3 regions of the Paenibacillus sp. FSL W8-0919 genome follow, and region 2 is predicted to be linked to each of the others. Evidence: riboswitches for the same ligand, from Rfam matches in the RefSeq annotation. Region 2 holds a riboswitch; each other region holds the start of a gene.
The links. Region 2 has a riboswitch for ZMP and ZTP ahead of rpiB (ribose 5-phosphate isomerase B). Riboswitches for the same ligand answer to the same signal wherever they lie in the genome.
Positions count from the first base shown of each region.

Region 1: linked by a shared signal. The riboswitch ahead of NST44_RS18000 (bifunctional 5,10-methylenetetrahydrofolate dehydrogenase/5,10-methenyltetrahydrofolate cyclohydrolase) and the one ahead of rpiB (ribose 5-phosphate isomerase B) in region 2 are both predicted to bind ZMP and ZTP.
Region 3: linked by a shared signal. The riboswitch ahead of purT (formate-dependent phosphoribosylglycinamide formyltransferase) and the one ahead of rpiB (ribose 5-phosphate isomerase B) in region 2 are both predicted to bind ZMP and ZTP.

Region 1 is NZ_JBBOPV010000001.1:3,950,177-3,953,449, reverse strand. It holds gene NST44_RS18005 (Cof-type HAD-IIB family hydrolase) at 1-657, opposite strand, end outside; gene NST44_RS18000 (bifunctional 5,10-methylenetetrahydrofolate dehydrogenase/5,10-methenyltetrahydrofolate cyclohydrolase) at 930-1,778, opposite strand; ZMP/ZTP riboswitch at 1,850-1,929, opposite strand; gene NST44_RS17995 (permease) at 2,079-3,089, shown strand; gene NST44_RS17990 (TIGR03943 family putative permease subunit) at 3,121-3,273, shown strand, end outside.
Region 2 is NZ_JBBOPV010000001.1:1,722,929-1,726,201, reverse strand. It holds gene glyA (serine hydroxymethyltransferase) at 1-92, opposite strand, end outside; gene NST44_RS07450 (TIGR01440 family protein) at 259-843, opposite strand; gene rpiB (ribose 5-phosphate isomerase B) at 957-1,415, opposite strand; ZMP/ZTP riboswitch at 1,528-1,609, opposite strand; gene NST44_RS07440 (low molecular weight protein arginine phosphatase) at 1,744-2,331, opposite strand; gene NST44_RS07435 (manganese efflux pump MntP) at 2,511-3,074, opposite strand; gene NST44_RS07430 (L-threonylcarbamoyladenylate synthase) at 3,164-3,273, opposite strand, start outside.
Region 3 is NZ_JBBOPV010000001.1:4,201,791-4,205,063, forward strand. It holds gene NST44_RS19075 (PAS domain-containing sensor histidine kinase) at 1-914, opposite strand, end outside; ZMP/ZTP riboswitch at 1,128-1,209, shown strand; gene purT (formate-dependent phosphoribosylglycinamide formyltransferase) at 1,274-2,434, shown strand; gene NST44_RS19085 (MATE family efflux transporter) at 2,814-3,273, shown strand, end outside.

The sequences.
Region 1 (3,273 bases), 2.2 Mb from region 2:
GACATACGACAGCATTTCCAGATCATTCAGATAATCGCCAAAGGCGATGGTATCGGCTACGTCCATGCCCAGCGCTTGGATAAACTGCCGGATGCCTTCGGCTTTGGAACCGCCGACCGGAAGCACATCGGTGCCGTACGGACCCCAGCGGACCAGATCAAGCCTTCCTCCAAAGCTGGACCGATATGCCTCCTCTTCCTCCTCGGTGCAAAACACAATGGCCTGGAAAATATCCCGTCCAAGATAGTACTCCGGATCATATTCCGGGATCGTCAGCTTCAGCTCGCCCCAGCTGGAATCGATGTGCTCGTGGTGAGTCACGTTCATTTTCATTGCATCGCTTCCTGCATAGATGATCGGATGGTCCATCCGCACCGCCAGCTCGGTCAGCTGCTGCAGCTGCTCGGGAGGCATCGGGTTCCCGTAGATCGGCTTGCCCTGGTGAACGACATATTGCCCGTTCAAGGACACATAGGAATCGATGCCGAGCTGCTCGCGGATTTCCTCGAAATGATAGGGAGCGCGACCGGTCGCAATCGCGACTTCATGCCCGTTGTCTTTTAATTGTTCAATGGACTCCAGCGTCGACTCCGGGATCCGCTTGTCGTGATCGAGCAGCGTTCCGTCGATGTCAAAGAAAATTAATTTTTTATTCAATAGCCCTCGCCCCTCTTTTCATAGCTGATGGGTGTATTGTAAATGATGAAAAGCATTTCAGAGCAAGCAACAATTTATACCTCATGATCTTCCAACAACACGAATCCATCATGCTTTTTAACTTATCCTAGGTGACCCAACCTTGGTGAAAGACAATCCGCACAAGGGCTCTCCGCATATAGCCGGAACGGGAAGTCTTCTCTCGGCATCCTATTCAAAAGAAAACCGAGCCTTCAAAAGGACCCGGTTCATTTGCATTGCATTATCCACGATTAGGACTTCAGTGTTCTTTCGGCCGCCTCAACCGTATGCTTCAGCAGCGTGGCAATCGTTACCGGCCCGACGCCTGCCGGAACCGGCGTGATGGCCGACGCGCGCTCCGCACACGCCTCATAATCGACATCTCCGACATTGCCTTTGTTGTAGCCGGCGTCAAGCACTACCGCCCCCGGCTTGATCCACTCGCCTTGAATGAACTTTGGCTTGCCGACCGCAGCAACGACAATATCCCCTTGCGCGACGATGTCGCCTAGATTGTTCGTTTTGGAGTGGCAGATCGTCACCGTAGCGTTGCGGTTTAGCAGCATCATCGAGACCGGCTTGCCGAGAATCGGGCTGCGGCCGATAACCACGGCATGCTTGCCTTCGATCGGAAGCTTGTAATAATCCATGATCGCGATAATCGCTGCCGGGGTGCAGGACGGATAGTCCGCGAAACCGAACGCATTTTGCGAGAAGCCGAGCGTGGTCACGCCGTCCACATCCTTTTCGATCGCGATCGCATCGAATGCCGCTCTTTCATCAATATGATGCGGAACCGGATGCTGGAGCAGAATGCCATGCACTGCCGAGTCCTCATTCAGCTGCCGAATGGCCGCGATGAGCTCCTCGGTGGTCGTCGACGCCTTCAGCTCGATTTTCCGGGATTCGATCCCCAGGCGCTGGCATGCATTCCCCTTCATTCGCACATAGGTTGCCGAAGCCGGATCATCCCCGACGAGGATCGTAGCCAAGCAAGGAGTGACTCCCTTGGCTTTAAGCTGCTCGACCTTGACGGCCAACTTAACCTTTAGATCATCCGATACCGCTTTCCCATCCAAAATCAACGTTTCTGTACTCATGTTCAACCCGCTCCTTCGCCATTGTTAGTCAATAAAAACATAAAGAGGCAAGGCGACATGATCGTCTCCTTACCTCTTGCCCAGGCGTACGGCATATGAAACTATGCGCTCCCTCTTGGTACCCCAAGCTACGCCAGTAACGCATAGTCTACGTACTACTACTATACCATGAGCTTGCGGGAATACGCCATAGCTTCGGTGGAAAGAGTTATTCGTAATTCTTTTGATTAAATTGGAAAGTTGTCTTTCGTCCAAGCATAGAATGTCCTCGTAGATGATTTTTTTCGTCAGGAGGCCTTCATGAAAATTCCGGCTTTTTTCAAATGGCTGCCGTTCTTCCTGCCGCTGCTCTTTCTGTTCCCGGCTCTCATGACGATGCCCCGGAGCGGGCTCGCCCTGCTTGGCAGCACCGAAGTGCAGCAGCTTAAAACTGTATTCATCGGCATTTTCCTTGAGGCCCTGCCGTTCGTGCTGCTCGGGGTGCTGATTTCTTCGCTGCTGCAAATCTTTGTCAAGGAAGAATGGGTTCGCCGCCTAACGCCGAAGCATCCAGTTCCCGGCGTCCTGTTCGCATCCCTGCTCGGGATGATCCTTCCCGTCTGCGAGTGCGGCATGATCCCTGTTGTGCGCCGGCTCATGTTAAAAGGCATGCCGGCTTATGTCGGGATCACCTTTCTTCTCAGCGGCCCGATTCTGAATCCGGTGGTGCTTGCCGCAACGATGATGGCATTCCGTTCGCATCCCGAGATCACGATCGGACGAATGGGACTGGCCTTCATGATTGCCGTTACGATCGGCTTGCTCGTATTTGCTTTCGTGAAGAATAACCCGCTAAAGCGCTCCTTCCATGATTTCACCGCCGAGGTCGAAGCCGCCGGAAGCCGGCCATCCCACGCACACAGCAAAACTTGGCGCAGCCTTTTTGTTCATGCTGGTGACGAAATGGTGGATATGGGCAAATATTTAGTGCTCGGTGCGTTTGTCACGGCCTGCATTCAAGCATTTATTCCGCGGGAGGAGCTGCTCTCTCTTGCGAGCGGTCCGATGTCCTCCTATCTGTTCATGATGGGTCTGGCGTTTGTCCTTTCGCTCTGCTCAACGTCGGATGCATTCGTCGCTTCGGCTTTTACGCATACCTTTACCGTGGGCCCTCTCGTGTCCTTTCTCGTGCTTGGCCCGATGCTCGATTTCAAAACGCTGCTCATGCTATCCGCCGCATTTAAGACGAGATTCGTCATTGCGCTAAGTGTCGTCATCGTCACGCTCGTGTTTGTCGGTTCCCTGATCGCGAACATACTGCTTGGCGGATAATCCGTGAACAAGAAGGAGGTGAGCTCTTTCCATGAACCATTCATCGGCAGGTGCGCGGTTTCATTATGTTGTTCGTGCGCTGCTGCTGGCTGCTCTTGCTATTTATGTCATGCACTTAAATGAATCGAATCTCCTTGAATACTACCTGGCTCCGCAGATGCAGACGCTTCTGCTGCTCTGTCCG
Region 2 (3,273 bases):
GCAATCAGTTCGATATTGCTGCGCTGGCGCTTCAGCTCCAGCTCCATCGCTTCAAGTACAGCAGGATCGTTCTTACGCAAATGTTCCATCATTTTTATATCCTCCTATGATCCAAAATCTTACTATAAATATCCTGTTTCCGTATTACACAGGGCCAACTACCAAATGGGATGTGGGGCAAGTACGTGAAATGTTTCTACAATCGCTGTTGCTCCCTACAAACAAGCAAAACAGGATGTCCAAGCCGTTCCAATCGAATCAATTGCATGATCCGGAATCCGCATCCGGCACCTGGCGATAAACGGCCCGCTCTCCGCCGATCAGCTTCGGCCGGGTATAGGCGGCCGTAACCCGAGCCTCGCCGATATACCGCTCACTCGGCCTAAAGGGAACCGCCACGCTGCGCAGATGCATGCCGATCAGCGTCTCGCCGATGTCGATACCCGCATGCGCCTGAATGGATTCCGCCAGGCAAGGCTGCTTCATGCTGCGGTAGGCGCTGGCTGCCATGGAGCCGCCGGCTCCCGGAATCGGCACAGCCGCCACTTCCGTCAAGCCAAGCCGCTCGAGCAGCTCGCGCTCAACGACCAGCGCTCGGTTCAGATGCTCGCAGCATTGGAAGGCAAGCGAGAATCCGTACTCCGCCTGAACCTCGGCAATGCCGTCAAGCAGCTGCTGCGCCGTCTCCAACGCGCCGCCTGTCCCGATCCGCTTGCCCGCAACCTCGCTCGTACTCGCGCCGACGACCAGCACCTTGCCCGGTCCAAGCTTCGCCGTCTCGGCGAGCTCGCGGACGATGCGGGCGGTCTGCCCGTTTAAGGAAATGTTGGAAGCATCGCTCATGCCACAGTCCTCCCTTAATAGTCTCTACGTCGCTTCATGCCCTCGTCCCGCACAGCTTGTATGCGGGGAACCGTCCGGAATACAGCCCAAATGGCCTTACGGAAAGAAACGTCCTATCCGTTCTTTAGGTAACGTTCCTCGATCGCCTTGATCTTGTTGACGCGGCCGACATGACGCTCGCCGTGACTGAACTCGGTTGTCAGCCAGGTGCTGACGATTTCCGCAGCAAGACCAGGGCCGACTACGCGTTCGCCGAGCGCGATCACATTGCTGTCGTTATGCTCGCGAGTCGCTTTGGCCGAGAACACATCATGCGTCAGGGCGCACCGGATTCCCGGCACCTTGTTCGCCGCAATGCTCATGCCGATGCCGGTTCCGCAGATCAGAATGCCGCGATCGGCTTCGCCGGACACGACCTTCTCGCATACCGGCAGCGCATAGTCCGGATAGTCGACGGAATCGGAGCAGCCGCAGCCGAGATCCTCCACCTCATGTCCAAGGCTGCGAATAACCTCCATGATCTCCTCTTTCAGGCGAATGCCCGCATGATCCGTGCCTAGTGCAATTTTCATCGATGAAACCCCCTCATATGTTCGCTTTCGCGTGATTAGCTTGTTTCATTATAACCCAAATATCCCGCAAAAGACGAAAAAAGAGCAGTCGGCGCACACGTAGTGCTCCAATGCTCTTTGCCCAGGCGACCGGCCGTATACTCCGGTGCTCCACCGTGGTTTCATCCACTTCGTCGCCAGTTACACCGGAACTATTGTTGTTTCCCCTACATCTTAAATCAATCGTCCGGGAAAGGCAAGCGGCTTTTTTAGCCACGCCTGCAGCTGTGCCTTTTCCACTCACGCGCTCTGATGCCAGAGTCATAATTCATCCGCCCGCAGCAAGCGATTACGCCGGCCCGCCCGCATTCAGCTTGTCCAACAAACGAAAGAGCGCCGTCCGAATCTCGGCTGCGGTCGCTTCATACTCTTCCTTCGTGCCGCCGAACGGGTCCGAGATATCAAAGCTAGGAATGCGCTGGCGAAGCTCAATCAACCGTTCGCGATCCTTATCGCTGACATTTTGACCAAGCGCTCGGGCCAGCTCAATCGATGCGTACAGACTGTCTTGCTCCTGCAAATCTGCAAGCACCTTGCTGTCATCCTCAACATATTCCTTTAAGGTATGCATTTTATCGGCCGCGTGAGGAAACTGCCGAATGGCATATTGCTTATGCGATTGGGTTAGAGTCAGAACGAGATCAGCCCATTCCACCAGCTCTGAGGTGAGCGGCTTGGATACGAGCTCGTCCCGGATATCCTGATCCCGCAGTACGGATTCCGCATGATGGGACACCGGCATGCCATCTATCGCCGATACGCCGGCGGATCGCACCTCCAGCGGAATGCCCCGCTGCTTCGCCAGCTTGCGCAGCATCCCTTCGGCCATCGGACTGCGGCAGGTATTTCCGGTGCAGACAAATAGTATCTTTTTCACAGTCTTAAGGCTCCCTCCCGTCAGTATTAGGTCACTAGGGATATTGTATCAAATCTCATCACAAATTTCGCAACTTCTATATTACTCGGACAAATGATTCCACAAAAGTTACTACTCTGCCGGTCAACGAATTCCCGCATTCATCCTCATTTCATATCCGGTGTGCCTTACCGCCCGTATCAGACAATAAACATCACGCCGAACACAACCAAAATAAGTCCTCCCAGCATCTCGCCGTACTCGCCCAGCTTGCTGCTGACCTGACGGCCCAGCATCAAACCGAGAATCGACATCAAGCCGCCGACCACCCCGAAGGTTACAACGATCAGCGTTACATCATGCACGAACATGCCCAGCGATAATCCGACCGAGAACGAATCGATGCTGACGCTAAGCGAGAACAACAGCATACCCAGCAGCGCGGATGGATGAACGAGCTTGCCCTCGCCTCCGCGAAAAGCGTTATGGATCATATGGCCCCCGAGCAGAACCAGCAATCCGCCGGCGGCAAGCCCGGTAACCTGTCCCAGCAGCAATCCGACATAACGGCCGGCAGCCAGCCCCAGCAGAGGCATCAGCATATGAAACAGGCCGATCAGAAAGCTCATGCCCAGCATATGACGGTGGCGCAGCCTACCTCGCAAACCGACGCCGATGCCAAGCGAAAACGCGTCTAGCCCGAGTGCAACCGCCATGAGCAGAATCGCCGCAAGCTGTCCCGATTGGACAGACGCCTCCAACATGCCCATTCCCCCAAGTCTCATGGTCTTGTACACCATATGCGGACAAGGGATAAATGATTCCTGATCGGCTTTGGAAAAAAAGGCTGCGGTTAAAGATCCACGTCGATAACGCGATGCCCTGCCGCCTTCAGCAGCCGGTTCATCACCGCGGCGCCGAGGCCCTCTTCAGGGCAGGCTTCCGCAAGAATGAAGGTGGCGC
Region 3 (3,273 bases), 2.5 Mb from region 2:
AGCTTATTGCTTTGCTCCGACGAACGAAGGAGTTTAATGAAGCCGTTAATTGACGTGAGCGGGTTACGGATCTCATGCGCGATTCCTGCTGCCAATTGTCCTGCTGTCGTCAGCTTTTCGGACTGCATGATGCGATCCTCTTCCATCTTCTGCTCTGTGATATCTTTGAATATGCTAAGTGCGGCCTTTTCGCCTCTATAGGTGGTGACCAGCGTGATACCGGAGACGATTTTTTGTTGACCGTCCAAACAGCGGATAAGATATGTAACGGGTCCGATTTCCCGATATTCCGCATAACGCGTTCTTCGCCTTGCAAGCTTATGATGCGAAGAGGGATCAACCACGACATCGGTTGAAATTCCGAGCACGTCAGAGACATTCGAGGCGTGAAGCAGCCGTAGCGTCGCCTGATTTGCGTACTGGATCATGCCGTACTTTGTAATGAGCGCGGAAAGCGGGAGCTCTTCCAGGAGCTGCTGGAAGCCTTCTTCCTTCTCAACCAGTTTCATCTCCTTCTGTGTCAGCTGTTCCTGGAGCTCGTAAACAGGGGTGAGATTCTCAAATTGGACCAAGCAATGGCGGAACGGCGATTGCGCTTCAGCGGATGCCGAAAAGTGAAGCTTCAAATCCAGATTCCGTCCGGCAGGATGTTCGTATTTCATGCCAACTTGGAGTGCGGTCACCTGAGAAGGCTTGAGCTGGAAATCTCCCGTCTTGTGCCTAATCACTTCCTGAATTCCGCCGATGTTCGTCGCTTTCAGCGCTCCATCCATTAATTCTTGTTTGGAGCAGCCCAATAACTCACACAAAGCCGAATTGACTTGAAGCACTTCTCCGTCGATTGAAACGATGGCCATTCCGATGATGGCGTGTTCAAAAGCAAAGTCCTGACGCTGGACAGAATAGGGGAGCACGGCAAGTCTCCTTTCAATTGACTGTAAGGTTTGATCACCCCCCTATTATATGTGCTGGATGCGCTTTCATCAATGAAAGGGCGATAGATTTGGTAACTTGCGCGCATGGAACGGATTGGTCAGTGGCCGCTTTCGGTGATTGTCATGAGCGGTCATATTGCATTCATATTGCATTCATGCTCAATATTCAGTATGATTTAGCTGACAATGAGTAGGTCGATGTGTGACTGGCGCTGCATGGGGGAACCATGAGGGAGCACATGGATGACGACAGCCGTACGCCTGGGCAGAGGTAAGGGAAGTTTATTTTCCCTTACCTCTTTTTAATATTTCTATTTTGAAAAGGGGACTGGAGAACGATGTATAAAACGAAAAAAATGCTGCTGCTGGGATCCGGAGAACTCGGAAAGGAAGTCATTATCGAAGCGCAGCGGTTAGGTTTGGAGACCGTGGCGGTAGACCGATATGCCGACGCGCCTGCCATGCACGTCGCGCATCGCCATTACGTCATCGATATGCTCGACGGCGCCAAGCTGAGGGAAGTCATCGAGCGGGAACAGCCTGATCTGATCGTTCCCGAGATTGAGGCCTTGGCCACATCCGAGTTAGTGAAGCTGGAGGAGGAGGGCTTCCGCGTCATTCCTACCGCAAGAGCGGCCAAGCTGACGATGGACCGGGAGGGCATCCGCAGGCTTGCTTCGGAGAAGCTCGGATTGCCGACGGCCGGATACCGCTTTGCGGATAACTATGAACAATTCGAGGTCGCGGTAAGGGAGATGGGCTTTCCTTGCGTAATTAAGCCGCTTATGAGCTCTTCAGGGAAAGGGCAGAGCGTCTGCCGATCGGAGAGCGACATTGAATCATGCTGGAACAATGCAATGGAAGGCGGGCGCGTACAGAACGGCCGGGTGATCATCGAGGAGTTCATCACCTTCCAGTCGGAAATCACACTGTTAACGGTTCGTTCGGTGAGCGGGACAAGCTTCTGTCCGCCGATCGGACATGTGCAGGAAAGCGGTGACTATATCGAATCCTGGCAGCCTCATCCGATATCCGAGCAGCAGATGAAGGAAGCCGAGCGCATTGCGAGGGCCATTACCGATGAATTGGGCGGCTTCGGATTGTTCGGCGTCGAGCTGTTTCTGACCGAGGATCAAGTATATTTCAGTGAGGTATCGCCTCGCCCGCATGATACCGGATTAGTTACGCTGGTCACGCAAAATCTGTCCGAATTCGCGCTTCATGTCCGGGCCATCCTCGGTTACCCGATTCCGGAAATCGTGCTGATCACCCCGGGCGCCAGCCGTCCGTTGAAAGCACCGGGTGAGCTTGAAAACTACAAGATTACGGGCGCCGAGCAGGCGCTCGCGGTACCGAGCACACAGGTTCGTCTATTCGGCAAGCCTGTGACAAAGGCTGGCAGAAGAGTAGCGGTGGCCTTGTCGACCGCAGGCGAGGTGGAGGAAGCGCGATCTCGTGCCAAACAGGCATTGGACAAGCTTGGGGTGGAAGAAGCATAACGGTGTTAGCCTTCTTCCGAAGTGCGCCTTATCCGCTTATGCTTGATATCAAATCCATTTGAAGAATGCAATACTGCCCAATAGCGAGAGGTCAGCCGGATTGCCAACGGCTGGCCTCTTTTCCATAAGAGGATACGTTAGATCCCTATCTACGAATGGCCATACGATGATCGGAAAGGCAGTGCCATGGAAATTATTTAGATTTTGAATATAAACCTGCATCACTTTTGCCGTTGTTCATGATAAGATACACAAGAAAACAGCATTCGTGCTGCCCGGAAGACCCATCGCCCGATAAGCGACCCGGTGTGCAGCAGGAAACCATACATATTAGAAAAAAGATGTTGAATGGCGAACTTCACATCATAGGAGAGCACTCATGAAAGATATGACACAAGGCAGTCCGATTAAACTGATCATCATGTTCACGATCCCGCTGTTAATCGGCAATCTGTTTCAGCAATTCTACAATATGGCCGACACGCTCATTGTCGGACGCACGATCGGCGTGAACGCACTGGCGGCCGTCGGTTCGACCGGAAGCATTATGTTTTTTATTATCGGCTTTGCGCAAGGCCTGACGGCAGGCCTCTCCATCATTACCGCGCAGAGGTTCGGGGCAAAGGATATTGCTGGTGTGCGTAAAAGCGTCGGCACGAGCTTTTGGATCAGTATCGTTTTCACGATCGTCCTGACCATCCTTAGTATCGTGTTTACGAAGCCTGCCCTTGTCATGATGAACACGCCGGTTGAAATATTGGATGATGCTTATTCGTATTTGATCGTAATCAATGCTGGCGTCGGCGCAGCGGTGTTATTCAACCTGCTGGCCAACCTGC